Regions from separate parts of the Entomomonas moraniae genome, predicted to be linked through region 4. Evidence: riboswitches for the same ligand, from Rfam matches in the RefSeq annotation. Region 4 holds a riboswitch; each other region holds the start of a gene.
What was found. A riboswitch is a leader RNA that binds a small molecule or an ion and turns the genes downstream of it on or off. The one in region 4 is predicted to bind cobalamin.

Region 1: it holds a riboswitch for cobalamin, as region 4 does, so the genes downstream of both, DM558_RS03245 (cobyrinate a,c-diamide synthase) here and DM558_RS04440 (TonB-dependent receptor plug domain-containing protein) in region 4, are expected to answer to the same signal.
Region 2: it holds a riboswitch for cobalamin, as region 4 does, so the genes downstream of both, DM558_RS06445 (energy-coupling factor ABC transporter permease) here and DM558_RS04440 (TonB-dependent receptor plug domain-containing protein) in region 4, are expected to answer to the same signal.
Region 3: it holds a riboswitch for cobalamin, as region 4 does, so the genes downstream of both, DM558_RS03320 (TonB-dependent receptor plug domain-containing protein) here and DM558_RS04440 (TonB-dependent receptor plug domain-containing protein) in region 4, are expected to answer to the same signal.

The regions. Positions count from the first base shown of each region.
Region 1 covers NZ_CP029822.1:675,915-683,567, reverse strand. Annotated here, with positions in the region: gene DM558_RS03275 (cobalt-precorrin-4 methyltransferase) at 1-547, opposite strand, end outside; gene DM558_RS03270 (decarboxylating cobalt-precorrin-6B (C(15))-methyltransferase) at 547-1,113, opposite strand; gene DM558_RS03265 (cobalt-precorrin-7 (C(5))-methyltransferase) at 1,103-1,708, opposite strand; gene cbiD (cobalt-precorrin-5B (C(1))-methyltransferase CbiD) at 1,705-2,826, opposite strand; gene DM558_RS03255 (cobalt-precorrin-8 methylmutase) at 2,835-3,467, opposite strand; gene cbiB (adenosylcobinamide-phosphate synthase CbiB) at 3,476-4,447, opposite strand; gene DM558_RS03245 (cobyrinate a,c-diamide synthase) at 4,444-5,799, opposite strand; cobalamin riboswitch at 5,930-6,113, opposite strand; gene DM558_RS03240 (NAD(P)-dependent oxidoreductase) at 6,157-6,609, opposite strand; gene DM558_RS03235 (cob(I)yrinic acid a,c-diamide adenosyltransferase) at 6,625-7,170, opposite strand; gene DM558_RS03230 (autotransporter outer membrane beta-barrel domain-containing protein) at 7,376-7,653, opposite strand, start outside.
Region 2 covers NZ_CP029822.1:1,335,891-1,343,543, forward strand. Annotated here, with positions in the region: gene cobS (adenosylcobinamide-GDP ribazoletransferase) at 1-416, opposite strand, end outside; gene cobT (nicotinate-nucleotide--dimethylbenzimidazole phosphoribosyltransferase) at 410-1,453, opposite strand; gene cobU (bifunctional adenosylcobinamide kinase/adenosylcobinamide-phosphate guanylyltransferase) at 1,457-1,969, opposite strand; gene DM558_RS06425 (aminotransferase class I/II-fold pyridoxal phosphate-dependent enzyme) at 1,962-2,975, opposite strand; gene DM558_RS06430 (ATP-binding cassette domain-containing protein) at 3,000-3,791, opposite strand; gene cbiQ (cobalt ECF transporter T component CbiQ) at 3,806-4,483, opposite strand; gene DM558_RS06440 (energy-coupling factor ABC transporter substrate-binding protein) at 4,470-4,760, opposite strand; gene DM558_RS06445 (energy-coupling factor ABC transporter permease) at 4,757-5,488, opposite strand; cobalamin riboswitch at 5,607-5,777, opposite strand; gene DM558_RS06450 (DUF4279 domain-containing protein) at 5,924-6,334, shown strand; gene DM558_RS06455 (DUF4279 domain-containing protein) at 6,343-6,771, shown strand; gene cynR (transcriptional regulator CynR) at 7,044-7,653, opposite strand, start outside.
Region 3 covers NZ_CP029822.1:689,601-697,253, forward strand. Annotated here, with positions in the region: gene DM558_RS03315 (autotransporter outer membrane beta-barrel domain-containing protein) at 4-3,306, opposite strand; cobalamin riboswitch at 4,029-4,221, shown strand; gene DM558_RS03320 (TonB-dependent receptor plug domain-containing protein) at 4,381-6,528, shown strand; gene DM558_RS03325 (ABC transporter substrate-binding protein) at 6,503-7,438, shown strand; gene DM558_RS03330 (FecCD family ABC transporter permease) at 7,435-7,653, shown strand, end outside.
Region 4 covers NZ_CP029822.1:928,858-936,510, forward strand. Annotated here, with positions in the region: gene DM558_RS04415 (response regulator transcription factor) at 1-517, opposite strand, end outside; tRNA gene DM558_RS04420 (tRNA-Leu) at 1,100-1,186, opposite strand; gene DM558_RS04425 (hypothetical protein) at 1,317-1,643, opposite strand; gene DM558_RS04430 (DUF2333 family protein) at 1,880-2,941, shown strand; gene DM558_RS04435 (translation initiation factor Sui1) at 2,946-3,311, shown strand; cobalamin riboswitch at 3,428-3,625, shown strand; gene DM558_RS04440 (TonB-dependent receptor plug domain-containing protein) at 3,729-5,681, shown strand; gene DM558_RS04445 (YdbL family protein) at 5,692-6,036, opposite strand; gene DM558_RS04450 (YnbE family lipoprotein) at 6,048-6,236, opposite strand; gene DM558_RS04455 (YdbH domain-containing protein) at 6,287-7,653, opposite strand, start outside.

The sequences.
Region 1 (7,653 bases), 250 kb from region 4:
GTTTTTCAACCACTTTCGCCATGTCATGAATCGACAAGAAAATAGCCATTGACGTTTGGTGCTGTGCAAACAACTCCAATGACTCTAATTCTGGGGTTGGTGTGCGCCCTGCCATACGGGTAATAATGAGGCTTTGTGAAACTTCAGGCACTGTGTACTCTACGCCTAATTGAGAGGCAGCCCCTAAGAAAGAACTCACCCCAGGAACAGAAATAAAACCAATGGCAAGTTTAGCCAATTCTTCAGCTTGCTCACGAATGGAACCATAAAGAGAAAGATCACCTGTTTGTAGTCTAACCACCAACTTGCCTTGATCTATCCCCTCTTTCATCAAATCAATAATTTCTTGCAGTGATAGAGATGCACTGTCATGACAAGCAGCCCCTGACTTACAATAATGCAGTAAGTCGTGATTAATTAGTGAGCCAGCATAAATCACGACATCCGCTTGCGCTAGAATACGATAGCCTTTTAACGTAATCAGTTCGCAGTCACCAGGGCCTGCACCTATAAAATAAACCTTACTGTTATCAATGGTTGTCGTCATCAGCTTTCAGCCCCTTTTGAACAAGAAATAATATAGGTAGGATTATTGGGTTTAAAATAATTCCCTTTACCTAACTTAGTTAAACGTGATACCTGTAACTGTGTCACCTCAATAGCTTCAAAACCTATCTTAGATAAAATATCCAATGCTTCCATCAGGTTATTAAGCAATATAAAATTAAGCACTAAGCGTCCATTCGCATTTAAAGAGCGAAATGCCCAACGGATAATTTCATCCAACTCACCACCACTACCACCAATAAAAATGGCATCGACGGCTTGCTCTGGCAATACTTCTGGAGCAGCTCCTTCAATAAGGTATAAATTATTAACATGAAACTTTTCACAGTTTTGCTTAATTAAATCAATCGCCTCTGGATTTTTTTCAATGGCAATCGTTTGTAACTGGGGGTAACGCAAGCTGGCTTCAATACAAATACTACCAGTGCCTGCACCCACATCTACTAAAGTCTTTGCTTGGGAGAGGTTTAGCCAATCAATGGTTAATACACGGACTTCTTCTTTGGTCATGGGTACATCACCACGAATAAATAAATTATCTTTCATCAATAATCACCACCACATTCATTTGATAAGTTTTGTCTACCACTTCGCTTGCTTGGCTTTGTGTTATACATTCATTGGGATAAGAAAGGTTTTCGCCGATCACCAGTTTTCGCTGAAAGCCACGTTTAATAATTTCTTGTGCTATTTGATAGGGGCCTAATTTTTCATCGGTTACTAACGCCACCTTTGGGTGCTGTAGCATAAAATCAAAGTCCGGAGTTTTACCATGGCTACTGGTGAGGTAAACATCGTTCATATCAAGGCCGATTCGACTAAATAGATACTGAATAGAACTAATGCCTGATACTATCTGTACATTATCCTGTGGCATCTGTTGACGAATATATTTACCTAGCCCATAGAGCATTGGATCGCCTGAGGCTAACACCACAACAGATAGCGCTTGATTTTGTTTTAACCAAACAATTAAATCTGCTAATTTTTTATCTAACAAATGCTCTTTTGCATTATGGGGCGCAATGGCTTCTAATTGACGAGTTGACCCTACAACATAATCACACTCATCTAGCAAACGCTTGGCTAACGGAGTTAAATAATCGGTTGAACCGGGGCCTAAGCCAACAACGCTAATCACAGTTGAAACTCCTCTATTAACGTGGTTAAAGGAGCACTACAACCTAACAGTTTGCCATCCATAGAACACAGTACGGCATCAGCCTGCATCGGATTTTTAGTAAACCTAGACAGTTGCTCTACTCGCTCTTTAATACGTAAAGCTATTTGCTGATAAACAGCTTGATAATTTTCTTGCTCAATAAGCTCCATGGCCGCTTCGGTCGTTTTACATTGATCAATCTGCAATAAAAAATCTTGTGGCACACCCATTAAAGCTAATAGGGCGATTAATGTTTCAATACGCCCATCCGCTACATGATTATGGGTATGAAAGATACCTGCCGCCACTTTAATAAGTTTGCCTAAATGCCCTAAAATTAAAACACGCTTAAAGCCTAAGCGCTCTGCATCCTTCAAAACATGGCGAACAAAATTACTCATTACGACAACGTATTGGCTATTAAAACCTAATGCTTCTGCAAACTTTTCGCCTTGATTACCTGGAACAAAGATTATTTTGTCTAAGCCTTGCTCACGCTTCATTTCGATTTCTAAACTAATAGATTTTTTCCATCCTTCCTCAGACATTGGGGTAACAATCCCCGTTGTTCCAATAATAGAAATCCCTCCCATAATGCCTAAACGAGGATTAAAGGTTTGCTGAGCGCGCTCTTCTCCCTCAGGAGCGAAGATAACCACATGGGCACCACGTTGCTCACCAATCACTTCACGAACAGCCTCTTCAATCGTACGCCGTGGGGTATCATTAATGGCTGCTGCACCGATCTCATGCCTTACGCCTTTGCGTGTCACGCGACCAATGCCCTCACCACCATCAATAGTAATAGCGCCTGACTTGTTTAAAGTCACGCTAGCAAAAATAAGCATGCCGTGTGTCACATCGATATCATCGCCGCCATCTTTTTGAATAGCCGCGGTGGCCGTATTTTCTTCAATGTAAGGTTCTAACACATCTAAATCCAGTACAACACCTGATGGTGTCGTAATCGATACCTGTGAGATCACCGTTTGTTGCAAAACCATTAACGCAGCCACTTTAGCAGCAGCTGTTGCACAAGAGCCTGTGGTATAGCCTTTACGAAAAGGTTTATTATCAATCCAGACAACGTGTTCCATTAACTATCTCACAAGCTGTATAACAAAGCATTCATGATAGCGGCCGCAATATTAGAACCTCCTTTGCGACCTTGAGCAGCAATATAGGGTAAATCCGTTTGCATTAATGCATCCTTCGACTCTTCTGCCCCCACAAAACCTACAGGGACACCCACAACCGCTGAGGGCTTTAAACGCCCCTCTTGATAGAGTTCTAATAGCCGAAATAAGGCAGTAGGTGCATTACCGAATACAAAGATTTTCTCACCCTCCTCATTAGCTGCTTGCTCAACAGCAGCCATTGAGCGCGTGATCCCTTTTTGATGAGCTATTTCACGGGTAATGGGGTCTGCGACATAACAGCGATATTGGCAACCTAATTTATCTAAACGGGTTTTATTCATTCCTGACAACACCATATTGGTGTCTGTATAAATCGTCGCGCCACGCTGTAAAGCCTCTAATAATGTTTGATTGGCTGTACTAGAAAACTTAAGAATATCGAGCCAATCAAAATCTGCACTGGTGTGAACACAACGCTTAATTATTTTTGCTTGTAATTCGTCTTTAAATTGATAGTCAGGTCTTGTTTGCTCAATAATTTGTTGAATAATTTCAAAACTTTTATCTTCAATATTTTGTGGTTGTGTAATATAAGTCATACAAATCCTTAACTTAGCCAGTAAATAGTGCAGTCAATCACTGCAAATAAAATAAGCGCCAATAAAGCTACCCGATACATTAAGGCAATGGTTATTTGAATATCCTGTTGCGCAATAGAGCGTGTCTCATCGCCTAACCAAGGCTTTTCAACTAACTCGCCAAAATAACAGTTAGGCCCACCCAAACGAATACCTAACGCCCCCGCTACTGTTGCTTCTGACCATGCACAATTAGGGCTTTTATGCTGATAGCGATCACGCCAACCAATCAATAAAGCAGCTTTAGCATTAAGCTTCATCCAATAAGCCGCTAGCGTAAAAAGCAACCAACTGATACGAGCAGGAAAATAATTAAACACATCATCTAATTTGGCAGAGCAATAGCCAATAGCTTGGTATTTAGGCGTTTTATAACCCACCATAGAGTCCAACGTATTCACTGCTTTATAGGCCATTGCCAAAGGTACGCCACCGATGAACAAATAAAATAATGGTGCAATGATACCGTCCACCGTATTTTCAGCCACTGTTTCCACTACGGCGCGGGTTATCTGAGGTTTATCGAGTTGAGAAGTATCCCTGCCAACAATATAAGAAAGTTTTTCTCTAGCCTCCTCTACTGTCCCCATATCCAATGCTTGAAAAACTGTTACTGCAGCATCTTTCAGGCATTTTGTTGCTAAAATGCTATAGGCCAATAAACATTGCACCATAAGGCTTAACCAGAATGATCCTAGTGCCAATACATAGATAACTCCCCATGTCACCCAATACGTACCGCCAACAATCACAATCCACAAGGCTAAGCCGCCCCATTTTAAAGACATCTCACTCTGGCACACTTTGCGAATACGTTGTTGTAAGAAGTTGATACTAGAGCCAATCCAACGTACAGGGTGAGGCCAATTGGGAGGATCACCCAACCATAGATCTAGCATAAATCCAATTACAATCGGCACAATCCCCCAAAAGCAGCTCATTGCACCGCCCTATCTAGCCATCGGCATAGCATAAAAGGGTTCTGATAGAAATGAACATGTAAATAACTGGCTAATGTATTACCCAGCTGATAACCTCCTTGCCACGTTTTGATGATTTCGCCATCACGTGTTTTATAAAGATCAAAAGCACAATCAAGTGATGTAATAAACTCTGAATGGTGAAACTCATGCCCTCTTAGTATTTCACCCTTATTAGCCAATAGCGTATTTTGTAACGCTTTTGCTTCACAATAGCCAAAACGTTTTAAGCCTTTGCTCATTTGACTGTACCCCGTTAACACGCCAACCATTGGGTAAACTTGCCCATCAACCTGCAATGACTCCCCCAAATACATCAATCCTCCACACTCAGCATAAATAGGGATTAACTGCTGATGTGCATCTGCAATAGATTGACGCATAGATAGATTAGCGGCTAGCTGCTCTGCAAATATTTCAGGGAAACCACCACCTAAATAAATTAAATCGCAGTCAGGCAAAGCTTTATCAGAAAGTGGGCTGAAAGGAACTAATGTGATGCCTAAAGTCTTAAGCAACTCTAAATTATCTTGATAGTAAAAATGGAAGGCCGCATCTTGAGCAATGGCCATTCTAAGCCCTTGATAGTTTCTCGAATCAGGTAACCTAGGTGAAACTATAGTTTCTTCAGTACTTTCACTTAGGGAAAGAATATTATCAATCTCAATGTATTGCTCTACCGTATCAGCCAACTTCTGCCAATAGGATTGCATATCGCTCATCTCTTCAGAAGGGACTAATCCTAGATGCCGTTCAGGTAAGGCTAGCTCTGCAAGACTGGGTAAATGGCCTAATACAGGAAGTTGGCAATACGTCTCGATGGCTTGTTTTAATAATTGATAATGGCTATCGGTATTAACCCGATTTATCACCACTCCGACAATGGGTACATTTGGCTGGAATACCTGAAACCCTTTCACTGTAGCCGCAATGGATGTAGAAACTGCCTTACCATCAACCACTAAAACAATCGGGCAAGCAAGGCTTTTGGCTAACGCTGCACTGCTACAATAGTTAGGATCGATGCCATAGCCATCATAAAGCCCCATCACCCCTTCAATAATATTGATATCAGCTGTTTGTGCATGGGTATGGAAAAGATAATGTAAGTTCTCTTCAGGCACCATAAAGGCATCTAAATTACAAGAAGCTTGATGAGTGGCTAACTGGTGCCACCCTGTATCGATATAGTCAGGCCCCACTTTATAAGGTTGCACTTTTAACCCACGTAAGGTTAAGGCATGCATTATACCTAAAGTAATTGTGGTTTTACCTGCACCACTATGGGTTGCCCCAAACATGATCTTTTTCATGACTCTTTTTGCCTATCCACCCGCAAACAAAAAATTCACACCTTGTTATCAACAAGTAGGAATGCGCGTTTGCTATTGATGAATCGAAATAAGTAGACATGAATAAGCACAACCCGCCTTCCCACCGAAGGTGTTATTTGGCATTACAAATGGTCTTCTGGCTTAGCTTCATTCTTCCCTCCACCTTCCCGAGTGATTCACTCAGTGGTATCAAAAGGGTCGTCCACCTTACAGCAGCGGGGGCTGCACAGGAATTACACCTGTTTCCATAACAAGCAGTTGCTTATTACATATTTGTAATACGTATTTAACATACTAATAGATAGTCCATTAAAATAACATGGCAATTAAAAATAACTACGATTTAATTGACCCAAGTAAAAAATCCGTCAATTTCTGTTTAACTGATTTTGCTCTAACAGGGTCTTTATTTTCTGTCGAGATAGCCACAACTAGACCATCAACACGCACTACCGCGGGCGTATAAAAGCTAGAAGTTTGAGGATTTGCGGTATCATCAAACCATTGCCAATCTTCAATATTTTGCGCAACGCTATCATTAACGGCTGGTTGATTTGTGGCAGCATAGATGATATGAAACCCTTTCACATCTTCACTCTCAAAGGGGCGCTCAATAATTTTTATCTGTGTTATCTTTTGTATTTCTGGCAATATTTCTGGTGAAACAACCGTAATTTCTGCACCTGTATCAAGTAGCCCTGTTAATTTGCGTAAGGCAACTTTACCCGCCCCCACAATCAATACTTTTTTATGGGTTAGTTTAAGTGCCAGAGGATAAAGTGCTGTCATCGTTATACCTTTACGTTAGATTTCTCTGTTTAATACAATCTCTGAAACACCCAGTTCTTTATTTAACACTCTAGCTAATACGAACAACACATCCGATAGACGATTTAAATATTGCATAATGGTAGGAATATAATCTTCTTTTAAATCAGCCGCAATTAAATAACGCTCTGTTCGACGACAGGTCACACGTGCCATATGGCAATGTGCTGCTGCTTTTGAACCACCGGGTAAAACAAAATCCTGCACAGGATCTAGCTGTTGCATTAACGTAGCTGCCCAATTTTCCAAAAACTCAACATGACGGGTTTGTAACGCGCAGCGATTAGAGTTAGCCAGTTGCGATCCAGTTACCAATAACTGATGCTGAATAATAATGAGCTGGTCGATTATTTCACTATTATTCACATACGCTCGCAATAGCCCAATACTGGTATTTAGCTCATCAATGCCACCTATTGCCATAACTCGAGGAGAGGCTTTACTCACCCGTGAACCATCACCTAACCGAGTCAATCCCTGATCGCCCGTTTTCGTAATAATTTTGGCTAACTTAAACCCCATAATCACCTCTAAATAATGTGAAATGCAAAGTATTAGATTATCACGTATGATGTTTATCAACGTAATTTATCGTCATATCTTATCAGGAACTTTTATTTTAAATAACATTATTATATTTATTGAGTAAGGTAGTGATTAACTAATATTTGTTTTTTTATAAAAGAACCATCACACTTAAGCTTGTGATGGTTCTTAGCTGATACCACTAAAACTGATAGCGATAACCAATATTAATTTGCTGTTGATCGAACCGATTACCCTTCGAATAATGCAAATCGGCGTGAAAAGTATGAGCTTTATTAATCGTCGTACTAACCCCTAGTTCATTATCCCAGAAATTCCCTTTAAAATTGTGCTTTTCTTTTACATCATTGAGATAATAACTAATATTGTTTCCCATAAATTCTCTTACATATCCCGTTTTAAAATATACATTCACAGGGCTAGCCGTATTTTTTATTTCATAACCTATCGCTGTGCTTA
Region 2 (7,653 bases), 410 kb from region 4:
ACCAAAATAACAATACAGGCTAGCCCAACAGTTAAGCTGCTAAGTAATGAAAACAACAGCAAATAGTAAATAATTAACCCAATCACACCATAACAACCCATATGGCTGTCTTTCATAATCGCAAGAATACGTTCTTTAGTCAGCCCACCACCAAAACCATCAAAAAAATCGGCTAAACCATCCTCATGAAAGGCGCCTGTTAATAATAATCTGCTCGCCAGCGCCAAGACGACAGCCACATTCATTGGCAAGATCAGATTACTTAAATACAAAACTACAGCCATCACCGATGCCGTTAACCACCCCGCCATCGACCAATAATAGACAATGTTTTTAAAATAATCATCTGGGAGAATACAGTTCCTAAAAAACGGTAACCGTGTGTAGAAAATAATAACTGCTTTTATGGCTAACATTTTGTGATCGGAGAAATATCCGCCCCTTGAAAGGTTTTCATTTCATTAATCATTCGTACCGCAGAATCTACTAAAGGAAAAGCACAAACAGCCCCTGTTCCCTCGCCCAATCTAAAATGGAGTTGCAATAATGCGTTCACTCCGATGTGATCTAAGAGTAATTTATGCCCTGTTTCCTCACCTTGATGTCCAAAAATAGCATAATCCATAATATTTTCTTGAAACTGGCTAGCCATAAGTAAACAGTTAGTCATGATAAAACCATCAATTAAAATAATCATACCCAACTCAGCAGCTCTTAACATAGCACCTACGGCAGCGACCATTTCATAACCACCAAAATAACGCATAATATCTTCAGCACTGCCATCACCTTGATAATTTTCTACTGCTTGCTTGAGAACCTGATATTTACGTAATGTCCCTTCTGATGCCCAGCCAGACCCAGCGCCAACACACTGTTTTAGATCAATACCGGTCAAATAGCTCATCCAAATAGAAGACGGCGACGTATTGGCAATGCCTAACTCTCCTAAAGAAACAATATTACATCCCGCTTGATGACATTGATCAACAAGGCTAATCCCAATATTGATTGCCTGTTCCATTTGTGTATGACTCATCGCCGCCTGATGTAAAAAGTTAGCCGTTCCTTTACTGATTTTACGATCAATTAACCCCGTATTTTCTTCAAAATCATAGTCAACCCCCACATCAACCACCATCAGTTGAAAACCATGTTGACGAGTAAAAATATTAATCCCGCCGCCACCGTTGACAAAGTTAAGGGCTTGTTGCCATGTAATGGCTTTGGGCGAAGGACTAACCCCTGACTCTGCAATACCATGATCTGCCGCCAATAGAATATGACAAGGGTGACTAAGTTGTGGTGTTAGGCTTTGCTGAATCGTACCTATTTGTAATGCTAGTTGTTCTAATAAACCGAGCGATCCTTTCGGCTTAGCCAAACTATCAATCTTGGCTTGTAATAAAGGGGTAATGGCTGTATCTGGTTTTTGAATAACAAAGTTTCTCATTAATTACCCCTTAATTTTCATTGGAATACCTGAGACAGTGAAGTAAACCTCATCTGCTCGCTCTGCAATATACTGATTTAACCACCCTAGTAAATCGGTGAATTGACGCTGCAATTTATTTTCAGGAGTTCCCCCCAAACCTATTTCATTAGTCACAAAAATAAATTGCGCTTGTTGCTTGGTTAACGAATCGAACTCGTGCTGTAATGCTTGTAGCGCTTGTTCAATATGACTATCTAAATCAAAAAAATAATTAGTGGCCCAGAGCGTTACACAATCAACCAACACAACATGCCCTTCTACAAGGTGCTTTGATAGCTGCTTGTCTTCCTCAATGGTGAACCAGTTTGCTTCTCGTCTACGCTGATGAAGAATAATTCGTTGCTCATACTCAGCATCCCAAACCCGAGAGGTTGCCATATAAATTGGCTGATCACTCGCGGCTAACGCTAACTGCTCGGCAAAAAGACTTTTACCTGAGCGCTGCCCCCCTGTAACCAATATTATTTTAGTCATGTAACCATTCCCCAACCGCCGCCACTAAGGCTTGATTTTGCTCTGGCGTTTGTGTTGCTATTCGAAAATAACGAGTATCCAACCCTACAAAATTAGCCGCATCGCGAATTAATAAATGATGCTGATGAGCTAAGTAATGTTTAAGCTCGGCAGCTGTGCGACCATTAAGTAGTTTTACCAAAAAATAATGAGTACAACTGGGTAATACTTCTAGCGCTCTAAATACAGCTAATTCCTGCTGTAGCTGCTGGGTATACTGTAGCAGTAAAATAAGGTCAATTTTCAAATTATTGTATTGATTTAACAAATAATGTCCGGCTGCAATCGCTACGCTATTCACTGACCACGGCATACGAAAATGATTAATTTTTGCCGCTAACGATTGGCAAGTCATAAAATAACCTAACCGCAACCCTGGAATGGCGTATTGTTTGGTCATTGAGTGTAAAATGATTACATTGTTATATTGCAACACCTTCTCTATCGGTAACTCTGCATTGATTGCAAAGTCTGCATAAGATTGGTCAACCACAAAAACAACCTGAGAGTAATTTTCAAATAATGCGAAGAGTTGTTGCTCAGTATAAACGTCACCCGTTGGATTATTAGGGCTACACAACCAACAAAGTTCTGTTTGTGGCGGAATCTCTTGTAGTGCAAAAACATGCTGTACTTGGTGCTGATGAATTTGACAAGCATCGCTGTACTCACTAAACACAGGGGAAACAATGGTTGTTTTACTGCCTCGAAATGCTTGAGCTATTAAATAAATCGCTTCAGTAGCACCATTGGTTACGCCAATACATTGTTCATCAATACCATAACGAGCGGCTAATAAACACCTGATAGCGCCTGCATCAGGCTCAGGATAATGATGAATATCACTAAGATGCTCAATGAGTACTTGCTTTAAAGTAGATAAATCAAGTTGATGATAAACATTAGAACTAAAATCAGCAGTAATTTTTGGGTATTGGTAGCGATCATCACCATGGCCATTTATCATACGTAACTCACCTCATCAACACGGTTAACTACCTAAAAAGTCTTGCTCACGCCGGTAAAGTGGCAACTCTTTCTCAAGATGTAAACGAACTAACCAAGGCTGGACTAACCCAGCCTGTTTAATAAGCTCGGTTTGTAAAAAGACTTGTTGCGTATCGCCCGAGGTTAACAAGCGGCCTTTATGTAATACCGATACCTCATCACACACCTGATAAATCAGATCAATATCATGGCTTGAGATAACAACTTGCTTACCTTCAGCCACTATGCGTTGTAAAATCTCAATAATCTGCTGACGCCCGAGAGGATCTAGGCCAGCGGTAGGTTCATCTAATAAAATACAGGGTGCATCTAAAACTAACGCCCCTGCAATTGCGACTCGTTTTTTCTGCCCATAACTTAAATATTGAATCGGCTGGTCTGCAAAATGCTGAGCATCAACAAGGGTTAGTGCATTATCAACACGACGTAACACTTCCTCTTCGTCCATCCCTAAATTACGCAAAGCAAACGCAATATCACTGCGAATATCGGTATAAAATATCTGCTGATCGGGGTCTTGAAAAACAATAGAAACGTTTTGCCGTAATTGATAAAGTGCCTCTTTATGATAGCTTAACGGTTGTCCATCCCAACAGACCTCACCTGTGTTAGGTTTCAAAATACCTAACAACAGCATAAACAATGTCGACTTACCCGAACCATTAGCACCAATTAGCCCTGTAACCTTTCCAGCGGCTAATGTTAAGCTAATATCCTCTAATACCCATTGATTATTCTGCTCATATTTAAAACTAATCCGCTTGGTCAATAACATATCAATACCTACAGCTACAGGTGAAAATCACCCTTAAATAACTTTGTCTCTAAAGCTATTGTCATTTGACTATAACGACTTAACACTCGGCTAAATAACATCGTAATTAACATCCCCAATGACCGATAACTCGTTGCCATAGAGATATAACCAAAACGTAAAGTTTGGGCACGCTTGATAGCCACAACTTCATCTAAAAAAATAAAAATAAAGCGGTAAGTCAACAAAATAGTCTCTAACAAAACATTGGGAACGCGCAGTTTTTTACCAATATAAATCAACTGATCAAAAGGTGTTGTTAATACAAATAAATAAGTAACCGCCAAACAAGAGAGACTACGAAAGAAAGCGTTCTGAGCAACAGCCAATGAGTCAGCACTAATACCGATATAAAGCGAACCCACGGGGAAGCTGACCAATAAAGAGTTAGCTTCCCAAGCAAATGACACTAAAATACCCAGCATACTGACCAATAAAAAAGAAAAGGGAACCATCATCCATTTACAATATTTACCCAAAGAGATGCGAGTGACATAACAACTAATAGGCGCTAAGACCAATAAAATAACAATCTGTAACCACCAAAAAGTACACAACGCTATCAATAATAAAATAATATAAGCCGCCGCTTTAAACAAAGGGTTTACTGTGCGCCAGCGGCTTTGATAGGCATAATGATCAATCTCTAGCATTATCTTTTAGCCTTCTACCACGGTAATAGCCTAAGATATAACATATAACGCCGGTTCCCAAAGAGCCTTGCAAAGTAAATAATAAACTTTCTATCTCTCCACTGGCAGGTTCAAAGAAAGAAGAAAACCAAGGTTTATAATCAGGATGTGTTTGGCTAATAGCACCTTCCGCTTGATCATCTGAACCGCCGAACTCAGCCCCCTTATTGGTAGGCATAAAAAATGGGATTAAACACATCACGATCACTATCGCTAACAGTATTAAATTCTTTTTCATCTCACAAATCCTTCCGCCGGTGCAATCTTACGATCAACCACAATGTTATAAACAATTACTGTTAACAAGCCCTCAGCAATTGCAATTGGTATTTGAGTTAAACAGAAAATACCCATAAATTTAGCGGCTGAGGCCATAAAACCAAATTGAGGATCGGGGAAGGCCCCAGCCAATTGAATAGAAGTAATAAAATACGTCGCGATATCAGCTGTAAAAGCACAGAGAAAAACACCCACATCTTTGCGAATTTTTAATCGATTAGCTATTCTCCAAATCGCATAACCTACAACCGGACCACCCACAGCCATCGACATGCCATTGGCACCCAGAGTAGTAAGCCCACCATGCGCCAAAAATAAAGCTTGAAATAATAATACGATTCCCCCTAAGACAGCCATAACCCAAGGGCCAAACATGACTACCCCTAAGCCAACCCCTGTAGGATGAGAACAACTCCCCGTAACAGAAGGCATTTTTAAGGAAGACAATACGAATACGAATGCCGCGCACAAAGCTAACAATATTTTTTTATCCGTCCCCGTTGCAGAAATTTTCTTTAGCTGAAAAAGCCCTAAAATCAAAAAAGGAACATAAATAAGCCACCACGCACCCGCCCAAACAGGCGGTAAAAAACCTTCCATAATATGCATAGCAAACGCTTGTTGAGGAAAGAGAGTCAGTAATGCCGCCCCGGCTACTAGTGACAAAGGCTTGAGCTTGATTTTCATCGTAATAACCTTATTTGTCAGAGACATATACACCTAACTCGGTGTTAATAAGGCTATACATATGAAATAAAAAAAGGGAGAAATATTTCATCGATAGACTACCCTTCCCACCGAAGGAGGTATCCTAGGTAATCAAACAGGTCTTCTGGCTTGGCTTCATTCTCATCCGTCCCTTCCCGAGTTTCCTCAGTGGTCATGACAGATTCGTCCACCTTACAGCAGCGGGGGCTGCGCAGGATTCACACCTGCTTCCTAGCAATTAAGCTATGTTTGATTACCGTTAGTTAAGAGTTTATGCTGTTTTTATATAAGGGTAAATATAAAAGTGGTGAAGTATTGATGTAGGTAATGAGTTGGTTAAATTTAATACCTCATACCCTTAAATAACTCTCTATGCTAAAGTGATACTCTAATATTCTATATAGCTGAAGAACTATGGATAAAACTAATATTGGTTTAACTTTTCGTATTACAGCTGATCGATTTGATACAGATTTAATTAGTCAACAACTAAATATTCAGCCCACAAAAACGCGTATAAAAGGAAATACAATAAGTCAAAACAATACACATAAATACACGTTTACGAGCTGGGAGTTAGGCCCTACAAGGAAAGATTCAATGGATATAAACGATTCATTAAATCAGATAATAGTGTTACTTAAAGGAAAAGAAGATAAATTATTAGCTATTAAACAGCAGTTACATGATGTTAATTTCATATTTGGATTTTTTGTATACGTTGAAAACAGCGAAATACCCAGTATTTATTTTGAAACAAGTAGTATTGCCTTTATTAACTCAATTCAGGCAGAAATAGACATAGATTTTTATATTAACTCGTAGGTAACTTAATGGAAGATCCTTTCGCAACCTCCGCCACTGTTAAAGTTTGCTTTTTAATTTATACCCATGATTTAAATACAACCCTTATAAGTAATTTATTAGAACTACAACCATCAAACGTTAAACCCTATCAACCATTAATCAACAATGACAACGAAAAAGCTAATGCAACTAGCTGGATAATAGAAACACCAGAGGAAATCTCACATGATATTAACGATCAGCTCAGCCAACTCATTTCATTATTAGCAGACAAAAAAGAAATCATTAGATCACTAAAAAAACAATATAATACGAACCATGAGTTTCGAATAATCATTAAAATGAAAAATGAAGACAAATGCGGGTTAAAACCTGCTAAAGGCTTTGACCATAAAACACTGACATTTATTAACGATATTTATGCAAAAATTATGTTTGATCAATACATTATCTAATGAATTGATCCTAGGCTTAATATAAACACCGTAAACTTCTTACTGCCAATACTTAAGAGCCATCTCATTGGCTTCAATAGAAATTACACCCTCAAGCCAAGTATTTTTTAACTATACAGGCTAATTTGTCAATCATTGGTTGTTTTTCCATTTCAGGAATCTAGAAAACTAAGTGCTATGATTAGTAGAGTGCTCACTTCTAATATCTTTTTTATTAGTGAACCTAAGTTTACGACGCTTAAAAGAATACGATTTTTTTAATCATTCATCTATTACACTAAGTTTTTAGCATAAGTGATAAAAGCTTTAAGGGCAGTAGATTGCCATGAGTCTTTACGGCGCATGAGTATTGCTGTTCTCTCTAAAGGCTGTTTTAGCAAGGGAATAACAACAAGCCTGTTATAAGCATTGGGTATATTACTGGGGATAACAGTTAAGAGAGAGGTTTGTTGCACAATGGCAATAATTGCATTAATAGAGTCAACCTCCATGTGGACTTTAAGCTGTAAACCTAACTTACGAAAATAATGATCAATTTGTGTACGGGTCGCAAACTTAGGGTTTAGTAAGACAAAATTTTCATCTTCAATCTGCTTTAGCGTAATAGAGACTTTCTTTACCAACGGATGGTCTACGGAAGCCACTAAAGTAAGCTTCTCTGTTAAGAGTTTTTCGGTAGAAATTCCTGATGAATTTGCTTCATCAAACCCAATGCCGATATCAATTTCATCATTTAATAACATTTTTTCAATTTTATCTTGTGGTGATTCTTGAACCTGTACGGTGATGTTAGGATGCTGAGCATATAACTTAGCCACTAAAGGGCCAATGAAGTAGGTAATGAAACTGGGCGTCACTGCAACACGTATAGAACCTCTACTA
Region 3 (7,653 bases), 240 kb from region 4:
CGCTTACCATTGGTATTTAAAACCTATATTGCCATTTATACCCTCTCGCGTTCCGCGATGATTACTCAATGAATGGCTATAACGAATATCGGTATAAATAGCAGCATTATTTGTAATCGGTAACTGAGCGCCGATACCCACTTCTCCCCAAGTATTCGCAAACTTTTCTCTTATATTACTATTACCGATTTTAGTGCTGTTTGTGCCGTTAATAAAATCATGATAAATATTCCCTGTTAAATAAACACTGCTCATTGATTGTGTTTGTGTATCTTTATTATACCCTAGTCTGAAGCCTATACGGCCTCGTAGACCATGGCGGTCATCTTGATCTACTTTTATATTATTTAGAGTTTTGAAATCAGAAAAGTGAAGGTATTGATAAACAATTTGCGCCTGTGGCTCTATTAACCAATGGCTAGTTATAATTTTAAAGGGACGACCTACTTCGGCAGATAAAGTTGTACCCAAAGCATTATTACTTGATTTGTCTGAGCGGATAGAATCAAACTTATTATGTGCATAGTTAAAATGGCCGACAAGATCTAAGTAGCTATTATTTTTATCATAATAGGTATAGTAACCGCCAAGGCTAACCCAATCTGTTTGACCACTCCCTGTTTTTTTATTACTTGCTTGGTATTGTCCAATGAGTTGATTAAAACTAACATACTGGTCATCGTGAAACTTTATATCATCTTTAGCATACGTTAGCATAACACCTGTATGAGTGCTTGAGCCCTCTTCAAGGTTATATTTTATGGCAAAATCATAACCTAATTGAGCTCCCCACATGTTTGAGCGATAATTAAAGCGATTCTCTCCATTATTACGAGTATAGCTCCCTAAAAAACGCCCCCAAACTTGCCCTTCTGTAGGATTTTTATTATCTAATGCAGTACCCTGTTGTTCGCTAATACGTTGATGCAATGTTCCAATTAACTGATAGCCTAAATTCATATTAGCATCGGGCATTACTGTGAAACCCGGTACCTCTGGCTTTATTGGTGTCGGACCCACTGGTTTATCAGGTACGGGTGACGCCTTGGGAATATACCATGCATAGGTGTTTGCATCCTTTTGTACTAAAAGTGCCTGGCCCGCACCAGCAGTATCTGCAAAACCATAGAAGCTATTACTTCCCATAGTATGGTCACCCACAGTAATAACGTCAGCTGAATACTTTCCTAACTCATCATCTTGTGTCACATCGCCAATAATACCATGATGTGTTTGTACTTGAGTATATCCTGTCGCTGTTCCAGCTATATTTAGCTTATCCGATGAAGAGCTGTCATTATTCCAAAGTGTATTGACGATCAAACGGCCATTAGTGTTTTGATTTTTATAGGTATCCCCTGTGTAATTACCTGTTATATTGAGTATGTTGTATTGAGTGCTGTTGCTGTTGGTTAGATCAATAACAGAATTATTTAAATTAGATAAATTCGTCACATTAGATGATGAGAGCATTTTCCAGTTAGCTCCCGTTAATTGCATATTAACAGTACTACCTTTTTGGAAATCAACATTACCCACTAGTTGGCTATTACTTTCTGCCACTAAGTTAACATTAGATACAATATTATTATTAGTAAAAGAGAGTGCTTCTGCATAAATTAATCGTCCATTATTGGCAGCTAATGATGAGCCATCAGTGAGTTTTACATTAGCATCCATTCCTTTAACATACAAACCATCTCCATTTTCGCTAGTAACAGAAGTATTGTTAAGTGTGATATCAGATACGTATTGATTATCAATTGTAGAGTTATATTGATTAATAGCTGCGATACCTGCTGCTTTATTACCTGTCACGTTGATTGTGCTATCAGAAACTGTTATATAGTTTTGCTGATCATAATAACCTGAACGTTTTGCTAATATTCCATGGCTATTATCACCTGATGTGGTTGCTGTAATATTTTGTGCCTTAATAGTAGAGTTATTTGTTGCCTCTAAAATTGAGGCATTACTTCCTGTTGTTTTAACTATAGAATCACTAATTCCTATCTGCCCTGTTTTATTAGTAGCAATGGCAGAAGAACTACTACCCGTTGTGGTAATAGTTAATTGCTTAGCCGTAATAAAAGCTTCTGAGTAAAGTGCATTGGCATTACTTCCAGCTGTTGTAACACTCGTGTTATTCACAAGGATATTACCATTACTCTTAATACCAACTGATTTATCCATATCGGTTGAAACACGGGTATTATTTAATGAAATAGTAGCGGTATCATTTACAGCCCAAACACCATGCTGTTCAAGTCCTTTTGAGTGATATGAGCCACCTTCAACAATAATATTGGAAAAGGCTTTACCATTGATGAGTGCATAGTTTTTATCGTTCTCGTAATAATTTTGATTGCCGCTTGATTCAGCTGTAATGTTATTTAACTTAATAGTCGCTACTGCCTGCTCACTTGTGCCTTTAGCTAATGCAATAGCTCCTTGATCAAGTATGATAGTTCCATCTTGAATCTCAATACTTCCAGTATCTGTTGCTCTAACCGCTGAGTTGACATTACCCGTCACGGCTAAGTCGTTTAAAGTAATTTTACCACCAGCTTCTGCTTGAATACCAGAAACACCATTCTTCACATATAATTGTGTATTGTCTAACGTAACACTCGATTGAGTATTTGCAACATTGCTTGATGCATAAATACCTGCTTGGGAATAAACACCACCGTCCATATTGATGATATTGTTTGCACCCGTTAAATTAGCATTATTAGTAACAATAATTCCATAATTTCCGATACTATCAATTTGTGATCCATTAACGGTTACGGTTGCACCATTTTTTCCTTCAACCGTCGTATAGCCACCTATTAAATGGCTATCTTTTATATTTGTAACAGAGCTGCTCCCATTGGTAACTATGCCACTGGCTTTTATTGTATCAGTTGTTAAACTAATATTAGATACATTGAGGTTCCCATTCGTATTTGAAACCATATAAGAAGAAAATGTCGAATTATTGCTTCCTTGTATAGATGTTCCATCAAGGATTAAGCTACCATTCGTCAATGATATGGCATTACCTTGCCCTGTCACAGAAATAGAGACATCATCTCCTGCCGTTACAGTGGTATTATTTCCTGTGATTTTTACGGTTGCTTGGCTTTGCGATGAGTTACTGAGCTCATACGCACCTGTTAACTGTTGAGAACCACTAGATATCGTTGCTGTTCTATTGGCTCCAATAGCAGAAAAAGCAACTGTATTAGATATAAATATTAAAGAAAAAGATTTTAAATACCTTTTAAACTTTAATGAACTATGGAAACGTTGTTTTTTCATTAAAATAACACCTTATACTGCTTGGCCTTTGCTTACAGCGATCTCGTTAAAAATTGATTGCTTTAATATTGATAGTGATATGAAACATAAAAGCTACTGCAGTGACTTATAGAACAAGCTAAATGTTAAGTTTAAGTTAGCTTTAAATAAAAGTTTCATATCTATCTTTGGAAATAATACAAACAAAAAATCAATTCATTATGATTAAATATGAGTATAGTTTTATAGGTGATAGGTGGCAATTAATAATTATAAATTTTAGATATAAATCACTTTATCTTAATTTGTTATTAATTAAACCAAGTGGTGATGACGTGTGTTAAAAAGTTATAGTTTGAGATAATTACAGATGTAAAATGATTAAGCTGAGCACGGGGTGATTTTTGTATGATAGGAGATGAGACTGCAAATGCCAATAGCGGAAATAATGTTAGCTTGAGTTTGCAATCCTAATTAGATAGTTTTTTGGTATATGCTCATCAAGGAGGTCTATGTCCACTGAACTGTCCTAGTTTAAGACTAATCATTTCAAATAGATGCAATTATAAAACATAGCACAAAATAACATTATGTTCTTAACAGGTTTTTAGCATCCTTGATTCTTGTGTTGGCTTTCTTTAATATTGTGTGCAGAAAATGAGTTAGTTAGCGTAGCCCAAAAGTTTACGTCCTAATATGATACTTTGACTTCGCTCAGTATCATAGACCTAAATGACTGATAGTATTTTCTTACGAATCTGTATTTAATACATTGAAGTGATTGATAAAAATGACTTCGGAAGTGAGGTGAAAATCCTCCGCAGCCCCCGCTGCTGTAATGCTGACGAACCTGTATATACCACTGGAGATTATTCTGGGAAGGAGCAGGTGAGGATGAGGCTAAGCCAGAAGACCTGTGTGAATACATTGATTTTTCTTCGGCGGGAAGGAAAACAGTAGTCTTTGTATAACCATTGTTATGATGGTTACATTCTATTTGTTACCTTAAAAAATCCTGCTTGTTTTGCAAGCGGGATTTTTTATTTTTACAAATACCGTCTGCTTGTGGTTTGGTAAATTACTAAGGATCATATTATGTTTACTAATAAGGCAGCTGTTATTAATGCAATGGTGTTAGTTTGTTCAAGTCCATTATGGGCGGAAGAGGTTAAACGCAGTGATGAGGATTCTCTATTGCTCGATCCTTTTGTTGTTAGTGCCTCAGCGCGTAATGAAGAGTTAAAAAAAGCGACAGCAATGGTGCAGGTAATCGACCAAGCACAAATAGCAAGATCCAGCGCATCGGATGTAACCAGTCTATTGGCTGAAAATGCGGTAGGATTTTTTAGTGAGTGGACGCCAGGGCAAACCTCTATCAATATTCGTGGTGCAGCAACAGACGGACAAGGTAAAGATTTTAAAAGCCAAGTGTTGGTCTTAATTAATGGTCGTCGAGCGGGAACAGCTAATCTCTCAAAAATATCTCCCAGCAATATTTATCGAATTGAAATTGTTAGGGGTCCTGCCTCGGTCATTTATGGCAGTCAAGCCATTGGTGGCGTGATAAATATTATCATGAAAAACGGCCATAATACCGAAGGAGGAAAGGTTACGCTTAAAGGTGGTTCTTTTGGTATGGCCTCTGGGAGTGGTGAATATGGTTGGCAAAGCAAAGATGGACAATTTACAGGTTTTTTTGGTTTTAATACAGCCACTCAAAATGATTATAAGGCGGGTAAGGGGGGAGGGACGCAGCACAATACCAGTTGGAAACGTCATGGTTTTGATGGTGCTTTAAGTTGGCAAGTGGATGAGGCTAATTTAATCGATTTTTCGATACTTAAAGATGGCGTTTATGATGTAGGTTTTCGTGGTTCATCAGCCAACTATTCAGCCAAAGAAGATCGTTATAATACTTCTGCTGATCTTATTTGGCATCATGGTACAGAGGATGATCGGCTGCGGTGGAAATTACATAATTATTGGCTTGAAGATATTGATGATTTCAAGTGGGCCTCTCCTCAAACTGCTAAAACTAGTCTAGATCACAATAAGCGTAAGCTAACGGCTGCTGGATTAAAGTTTCAACCAGAAGTTGATTTAACGAGTAGTAATACCTTGCTATTAGGGGTTGATTTTGAAAAAAATAAATTACGCTCAACCCGTCATCGTTTTGGATTAAATGGTGCACCCATGACGCAAGTAACGCCTTTTGATAATAATCAAAGGGAAAAAATGTATGGTTTATATTTTGAAGATGCACAGCGTTTTTTAGATGATCGATTAGTATTTAAAGCGGGTGCTCGTTACACGGATGGTAAAACCTATTATGACAGAACACCCTATTTGAAAAATCAGTTAACGGGTAGCACACATTATTATAAGACCACATGGAGTACTGGGTTAAATTTTGAAGCGACAGATTGGTTAAATTTAAAAGCCAGTATGGGTACAGGCTTTCGAGCGCCAACTGCGTCAGAGCTAGGGGCAGACTATACAACCTTAGCGGGCTCACAAATCTATGGCACACCTGGTCTTAAACCTGAAACTAACAAGCAGTATGAGTTTGGTGCTGTATTTTCTGGTAATAATTGGCTAGTTGATGTTGCTTATTTTGAAAATCGTATTAAAGATCGGATTATTACAAAGCCACGTAGCAACAATAGTAATATTTCTGATTATGTGAATAATTCTGATGAGGTTATTGTCAGAGGTTTAGAATTAAATAGCCGCTTTAAGATGCATGAGTTATTGGGCTGGCAAAATAATTGGCAATGGGATGTTGAAGCTAACGGTGCTTGGAACTTTCATATGAAGGATAAAGGCGCTAAAGATCGTAATACTGACAAAGTCCAACGTATGTATCAATATCAGGCAGCGCTGACACATCGACTTGGGCAAAAGGAAACAACCTATCCTTGGTATGTTCAAGTAACGGGTATTTTACGAGGGCCTGTTTGGTATGACACAGAAGAAAAGTTGGTGGCTGGAGCAGAACCTTATAGTAACTACATTCATCGTAAATCACCCTTTATGGTATGGAATCTTAAGGGTGAAGTAGAAGTATATAAAAACTTATCGGTGTTTACAGAAGTTAATAATGTGTTTAACAAAAATCAGCATCCACTCTTTATTGCTATTGATAAAAAGCCTTATATTTTAAATCCATCTGCATCCAATGGTGGGTTGGGAACCTCAATGATGGGTAGAGCAATCTATGTGGGTAGTACTTACCGCTTTTAAACAATGTCGTTGGTTATTGGTTAGCCTGGGGTATTTAATTGCCTCAGCTAGCTTTGCGAATGATTTTCCTGTAAAAGTTGTGGATGCTTTAGGTCGAAGTGTAATTGTAAAAGAGCGTCCACAACGTATTGTTACCGTATTTTCTTCTAATACTGAAATTGTAGCAGCATTGGGTTTAAGCCGGTTGATTGTTGGGATTGATGGTTATACCTATTATCCTGAGAGTATTAAAAAAGTCCCGAAGATTGGTGGACGATTGGGGTTTTCATTAGATAGTATTGTAGCCCAGAACCCTGATTTAGTGATTATGACGCCAGCCAGGCAAGCTACTCATCAGTTGGTTTTACCATTAGATCGATTGGGTATCGCGAGCGTTGTGGTTAATGGCGGTTCTATTGAGACGATTTTGCAAAATATTTTATTAATTTCACATGTTACAGGCGTTCCTGAAGTAGGTAAATCGCTCGTTGCCTCCATGCGAAAAAGATTAGCGGCTATTCCTACGCTTTCTTCTTGCCCTAAAGTGGTTTTAATAACAGGTCGCATTGGTGGTTTGTTATTGATTGCACGTCGTAGTTATTCTACCGTAAATGCCTATACAGCAGATATTGTTACTAAGGCAGGTGGCTGTTTAGTTTTTGATGACGGTGAGTCTATGCTACCACAACTGAATCAAGTATCCCCTGAAGTCATTCTAGCGGCTAATCCTGATATTATTTTATTTGCTGGCAGTGATAGTGAATTATTAGAATTAAGCCGTAGTATTGCAGGTTGGGAGGGTATGAAAGCGGCACAAACAGGTTTTGTTCGTGCAGTAAGTCGGTCACAACTATTGATTTCAGGGCCTAGGGTAATTGACGGGGTTGAAGCGCTTTCTACTATTTTCCAAGCGTGGGATAGGCAGCAATGAAATTATATTTAAAACTATTGATTTGTTTGTTTATAGTGATTGGATTAGGCACTTGTGCGGGGCATACATGGGCTACTCCTCTTGAGATAATAAAAGCAGTAATGGGAGATGGTTCATTAGCCTCAAGACTTTTAATCGAATGGCGTTTGCCCAGGGTATTAACAGCTGCACTTGTGGGCGGTTTATTGGGACTAAGTGGTACTATTTTTCAGGGC
Region 4 (7,653 bases):
TGTCGGCAATCTCTTTATTGCTGAGCCCATTGGATAAGTAACGTAAAACTGTTAACTCTCGATCAGATAATTTTGCCAACATGCTTTTTTTATCATTTATCTCATGTGTAGAAGAAGTTAATAGCTTTTCAGTGATAAAGTCAGGAAAACAGTGGTAGTCCTGAAGAACTAGTTGACACATAGTAGCTAATTGATTGATATCTTGATCTTTGCCGAAGAAACCACAGGCACCAGCTCGCAAAGCTCTTTCAGCATAAGTTTCAGCTGGCAAACTAGTATAGATAATAACTTTGCTTGGGATTTCTAACTGACGTAGATGCTGGAGGATTTGCAGGCCATCCATTTTATTAAGCATAATATCGAGAATGATGAGTTGTGGCTGCTTTTCCTTAATTTGTGCTAAAGCACTGATACCGTCACTGACACTTATAATGGTATTATCACCCAGAGGTGTCAAAATCGCTTTGATCGCGAAACAAATAGCCGGGTGATCGTCGATAATTAACCATGTGCTCATGACAATATCCTTATTTAGAGTAAAAAAATTATATCTAATACAATCCTATAATGAGAATTATTTCATTAGCAAATAGATAAAATATTATTTAATTTATTATAATAAATTGCTGTGTCTGATGCATTTTTTTTTATCTCATCAAAAACTAAGCATTTAAAATACGATATCATATACTAGTAAAAAATAATACCGTCATACCCCTTAGATCACTTTATACAAAACAAAAATTTACTAGCCAAATTATCTCATCCATCATGACATCGAAATAGGATATCAATCTCATAAATCACATTGTCACTTTATTGGTTTAGACTCATATTAAACACTATAAAAAATAGTGATATCGGCAACATTATAAAGATAAAGCAATGAGTGTAATTGGTGTTCCCTACTATAGCTCTTTCTTTAGTCACTGATGTTTTTAGGAAAATTAAGAAATACAAATACTTGTAACCTAAAATATAATGCAGTTAAATGCATTGCAGAAATATGTAATTGGTGTATTTAAAAAGATAGCAAGGCGAAAAAAGACAACCTATAAATAAAAAAGTCTAGTTAAATAAATTAACTAGACTTTATAAATGGTGCCTCGGGCGAGACTCGAACTCGCACGTTATCGCTAACAACGGATTTTGAATCCGCCGCGTCTACCAATTCCGCCACCGAGGCAGGCAGTGCGCATTTTATGGTTTGGCCAGTTTATTGTCAAATTATTTATTATTAGTTTAGGAATATTAAGTGCTTATTATGGTATTTATGCTATTTTGGTAAGACTCTTAAAATATTAATATCTGAAGTTTTAAAAATCTTTTGTCTCTCGAAAAATAAAAAACACAAAAAATCCAAGAGAAATGAAAGCATTCACTATACCTAATAAACATATTGTTAAGATGCTAAGATGACTTTTATTTAACTCTAAATAATTTAGTCCTCCCGATGTCTTTAAAGCAGGAAGAGAGATAATTTCTTCTAATATGGTAAGGCTTAAGACGACATAACCAATTGAAATGGCAATATTAAAAAGAAAGAAAACGCCCCATGGTAAGTTATTCTTTTTTCGAATAACTAATGCAATAACTGTGGTAACAATATACGTTACTAATATAAAAGATAAAGCAGTAAGCATAATCTATGGCTTCTAATTGATATTGAAAACTATCTTTGCTACAAATTTAGCTCTTTTTTGTGATAACTACAATTATCCAATAGGCTAAAAAGCTGTTTAATTCGTGAACAAAATAGAAATATGCTATATACTTAACACTTAATATAGACTTTTTTTATTACAAATAAAGTAGTAGTCAATGCCTATGTATCGTTATAATTAGCCCAGTTTAATAAAGATAAGGCCGAATAATTATCATGTTTGGATTTAAAAAGAAAGAAGTAACGGATACCAATGTAATGGATCATGTTATTGCAAAAAAAACTTCAAAAATAAAGTCTAAGCTATTTTTGGTGGTGAGTAGTATTATAGGGATCTATTTACTCGTTTGCATTGGTATAGGTATTTATTGGAGTAGAGAGCCTGACTTATTCTCTGTCACAGACAATGCAAAACAAGCCGCAGCTTCTTTAAATATTGCTCCCGAAAATATTCCTGTTGGATTTACGACAGTTGAAACATTAAAAAGAATATCTTCAACATTGATTAATAAACCAGGTGGATTTTTGACCAATGATATGTTTCCTCCGGGGATATGGTTAGATAATATTCCTAGTTGGGAGATAGGAGTTCTTAAGCAAACACGTGATATGACATTGTCTATGCAACGTTCTTTTTCACGATCACAATCGCAATCTTCTGAAAACACTAATCTTTCAAAGGCATTCGAAAGCTTTAGCACCGCCCCAACGAGTTGGCTTTTCCCTGCAGCTGAAGAGCGTTATGCTCAAGGAATAGATTTTTTAAATGCCTATGAAAAGCAGTTATTAAATCCAAATAATGCCGATGGTAAATTTTATGCCCGTGCTGATAATTTGGCCGCGTGGTTGGGGCTTGTAGAAACACAATTAGGCTCTATGTCTCAACGTTTGGCAGCAAGTGTTGGTCAACAAAATATTAGTTCTATGTTGCAAGATACAACCGACTTTGTAACCGATAAAGATAAGGTCACCCAAACACCTTGGTTTCAAATAGATAATGTTTTCTATGAGGCACGAGGACAAGCGTGGGCCCTTTCATTATTATTACGTGCAGTTGAAGTAGATTTTAAAGATGTGTTAGCTAAAAAAGAAGCTCAAACAAGCCTTAAGCAAATCATTCGTGATTTAGAAGCAACCCAGCAAACTGTTTGGAGTCCTGTGATTTTAAATGGTTCTGGTTTTGGTTTTTTAGCTAATCACTCGTTAGTCATGGCCAGTTATATTTCAAGGGCGAATGCTGCTATCATCGATCTACGTCGCCTATTAGAACAGGGTTAAGTCTGTGGCTAAGAAATCTTCTTTATCTGATTTAGGTGGATTAGTTTATTCAACAGATACAGGGCGCACTTGCCCTGTATGCCGTCAACCAGTTGTTGAATGCTGTTGTAATACATTAATTCCATCAGGAGATGGGATCGCTCGAGTTCGCCGAGAGAGTAAAGGGAGGGGGGGGAAAACAGTTTCAACAATTACGGGAATTGCGCTTAGTGAAAAAGAGTTAAAAGAGCTAGCCGCAGTCTTAAAACGTAAATGTGGCACTGGCGGTACTTTAAAAGAAGGAGTTATTGAAATTCAGGGTGACCATGTTGAGCTTTTATTGAATGAGCTGATTAAACGTGGCTTTCTAGCAAAAAAATCAGGCGGATAAATTTTAGATATTTCATCATTGATAAGATTTAGTCTTTCGCTCAATCTTATGTTCTAACTCTATTTAGCTATCAACACTTAATGGTTTCTTAATAAATATTAAGTAGCACTTGTAAATTGTGACATTATATTTTAATGTAGCCCCTCGTTTTGCGTTAGGAAACGGGAAGTAGGTGTGAGAATCCTACGCTGCCCCCGCAACGGTAATTGACAGCAACACAGCACTACACTTTATTAACCCACTGTAATTTAATTATGGGAAGGGAAAGTCTGTAGGTCATAAGCCCGGAGACCGACCTAAAATACATCTGTATTAAGCGCAATGACTCCTGGTGTAGCGGAGGGTTTCACCAGCAGCTGTGTTCTATGCTGCCTGTTTTTCCCTCCTCAAAAGCCTTTATAACTTTTGAGGACTTTCATGAAGCAATCATTATTTTACCCCATCCCTTTAATGCTAGCAGTTACTACTTCTGCATGGGCGGAAACAAAAACATCAAAAGAAACCTTAGATGATGCATTAAAGCTAGATACTATTGTTGTAACCGCAAATCGTGATGCTCAACCACGTTCAGAAACGAATGCGGCCGTGAGTGTTTTTACTCGTGAAGATATTGATCGATTACAACCATCAAGTGTAGCTGACCTACTCAACAGAGTTCCGGGCGTACAAGTAACTCAAACAGGGGGAAGAGGCTCTGTAACCAGTGTTTTTATTCGTGGAACAAAAACGGCTCAAAGTCTCGTTTTGATTGATGGTCAACGTGTTGGTTCTGCATCAGCGGGAGGGGCATCTCTACAATATTTATCTATGGATCAGATTGAGCGGGTTGAGGTTTTACGTGGCTCTCGCTCAGCTATTTATGGTGCCGATGCTATTGGTGGGGTTATTCAAATTTTTACTCGCCGAGCAAATGGGAACGGTATTAATCCTCGTCTACGTGTAGCATTCGGTAATAGAGGGACACAAGAGAGTGCATTAGGTCTTTCGGGTGGAACTGATAAAACACGGTTTAGTCTTAATGCTGCATTGAATGAAACTAATGGTATTGATCGCACTAGACGTTCATTCCCCAGTGATAGCGACCATGATGGATACCGTAATAAATCGTTTAGTTTTACGTTTAGTTATCAGTTAACAGATGATATTGAACTTGGTTTTAATGCATTAGATCAGCGTGGCAAGTCAGAGTACGATAATCCTTATGGGCGTTATGATTCCTCTACGTATATGACTTATGCCACTACAAAGCCTTATAATCTTTTTGCTTTAAATAGTACGTCTGCTTATCTTAATTATCATATCAATGATGTATGGACTTCTCGACTTGAGGTAGGCCATGCCGAAGATAAATTAAAGAGCAAAGATAAATTCTCAACAGAGTCCTCTGTTTATAACACGTATCGTGACTCTGCAACATGGCTTAATACCATTGATCTTGATGAAAAAAATAGAGTATTACTTGGCCTTGACTATTTAAATGATAAACTTCATGCAAGTACTGATTACAACAGAACAAGCCGCTGGAATAGGGCAGGTTTTATTCAATATGATTTCAAAGGTGATTTAATTTTTACTGAGGTAGGATTACGTCACGATAAAAATCAGCAGTTTGGCAGTAAAAACACATGGAATGGAAGTGTTGGTTTTAATATTAACTCAACTAACCAGTTAATTTTTTCTTATGCCGAGGGCTTTCGTGTACCTACCTTCAACGATACTTATGCTCCACTTGGTTGGGGCGCCAATCCAAACCTTAAGCCTGAACGCTCTAAAAGTTATGAAATGCAATGGCGTAGTCAGTTAGCGGATAAAACCTATTTTGAAGCGTCGCTCTATCACACGTTAATACGTGATGCTATTGTGTACAGTGATATTGAAATGCAAAATATCGACAAAGCTAGAATTAATGGTTTTGAAGCTAGTTTACAGCAGGAGTTAAGTAACCAATTATTTGCTAATATTGCACTGAGTATGGTTGATCCACGCGATGCTAAAACAGGGCATACATTACCTAATCAAGCACGTAGAACACTGAATGTTGATCTTGATAAACAATTAGGTAATTTTACTGTCGGGGCTACTTGGTCTTTAGTCAGTTCTAGTTATGGTGATACCGCTAATAAGATAAGTATTCCTGGCTATGGGTTACTTGGCATTCGTAGTAGTTGGCAAGCCACACCTGAATTAAAGTTTGATGCAAAAGTCGATAATCTTTTAGATCGCTCTTATTATCGTGCAACCTATAACTTTAAACCTGATCCTAATAACTGGACAATGCCAACCACACCGTATGGTTATAGGGAAGAGGGGATTACAGTATTGGTCGGGTTAACATGGACACCTGATTTCTTTAATAAAAAGCGACTTTAAGGTCGCTTTATTATTTTTTCTTCCATGTGCTATTAATATTGATATATTGGCCAGCAGGAGTTTTTTCTTGTGCTTTTTGCCCTGCCATCTTTTCTATATCATTTAATGTAATACCATTTTTTTTCGCTAGTGCCTGATATTCTTTTTTACGTGCCTCATTAATTAACTGAGCAATTTCACTAGCGCTACCTTCATTTTTTACTACCCCGAGATAACCGTTGCTCATTTCTCCGACTAGTCCCGCGCTTTTAGCTTGGGCTAATGAACTCATCGCCTCATTCAAACTCATTGCAGCGACAGGTAAAGAAAGGGTTGTCGCCAATAATGCTGTTGTCAACACTTTACGTAAACTCATGATCAGTCTCCTTAGAACAAGCCGCTTGAGCTGTTAAAAATACCATCTAATTCTTTATCAACTTTAATATAGATATCATGTTGAATTTTTACATTTAAATTAATATCAATTGGTTTGTCTGAGGGTTGAACCTTTACTGTAGGAGTACACCCACTCAATAAACCAACTGCTAATAAAAAAGTAAGTAGTCCTACCTTCATACAAGCCCCTTCATCATTTAAAAACATCTGTTTTATCATAATATGGTTATTTATTTTTTACTAGCCCCTTGTTGTAAACGTTTTTGTACCCGTTTTTGGATAATATCACTGACTCTATCACTGAGTTGTAATGTTGTCATTAGTGCAGGAATATTTTCTTGTAGACTAATGTTAAGGTTAACAGCCTGTCCATCTTTGACATCAGGGTTCTTGCCTTTTATTTGTAATCCTAAAATAGCATTGCCTTGATCGTACGAAATCTGGCTACTCAAGACTGAATATTGAAAGTTTTCTAGAGCATCCGTTACAAGCTTCATATTGGGATTGTTTTCACCAACTGCTTTAATAGCAGGAGAGTTGAATTTTATATAACCAGCTTTACGTGCAGCTAGCTTTCCTTCTTTAATATCAAGCCCTGTATTAGTAATAATGATAGGAAGATAACCATCAATATCACCTTCACCATTTAAACCTTCTGTAGGGTAAGCCTTTAAAATATCTTTTAACTGTATATTTTTGATTTGCACGTTTATCTCTTGAGGTAACTTAGCTAAGTCTAATGCACCTGGTTTTAGCCAAACTTCTCCTGTAAACAATGTTAATTCTGCTTTGGTCCAGTTTAATACTCCTTCTAAAGGTTTTTTAATAGATGCGTTATACTCACCGTTAAATTGTAATGGCCCCATGTCAAAACCAGGGTTTGCTTCCGTTAAGGCCAAATCGGGTAACGCTATTTCTAATTTATTGTTGTTTACATTAATTAACACGGTACACGATAAGTCCCTAAACTCAATTCGATCAAAAATTCCTGACAAACCACTGGCATTAATTTTTGACTCTAAAGATAACGTTTTATTATCAAAAGGAATAGTCAATAGCATGTTGCTGATAGAGGTTTTACCCGTCCCTATATTTAACAGTTCAGGCCAGTCTTTAAATGTTTTTGCAAATATATTGGTATTTCTAAAGAATAGATCAGGCGTTTTCCCTTTAATGGTAAGTTGCTTTTTATAGTCTGTTATTAAGGTTAGATTAGCTACAAAATCAGCTGTGTTGGAAATCTTTGCAGCTAATAGAGTTTGTTTTGAGCTGGCATCTAAGCGACCTGTTAAACTCCAACTTTGAGTTTTTAATAACGGTTGTGCTAGTGTTTTGGTTGTTAAAGTGATAGGAGTACCCAATGACCATTGCATGCTATTATTATCTTGATAATCTATAGTGGCTTTAAGTGATTTAGCGGTGAGTTGTAAGTTTTTGGCGACAGTGTCCCGATCAATAATTAATTGTTGTGCTTTAAAACTTGCATCAGGAGAGAAAGTAACGTCAGCCTTTTGTGGTGTAATCGTTGCATTAAATGGAAGTAACAATTGAGCATTCTGTAAACTATAGCCGACCCAAGTTAGCTTATTAGTATTTG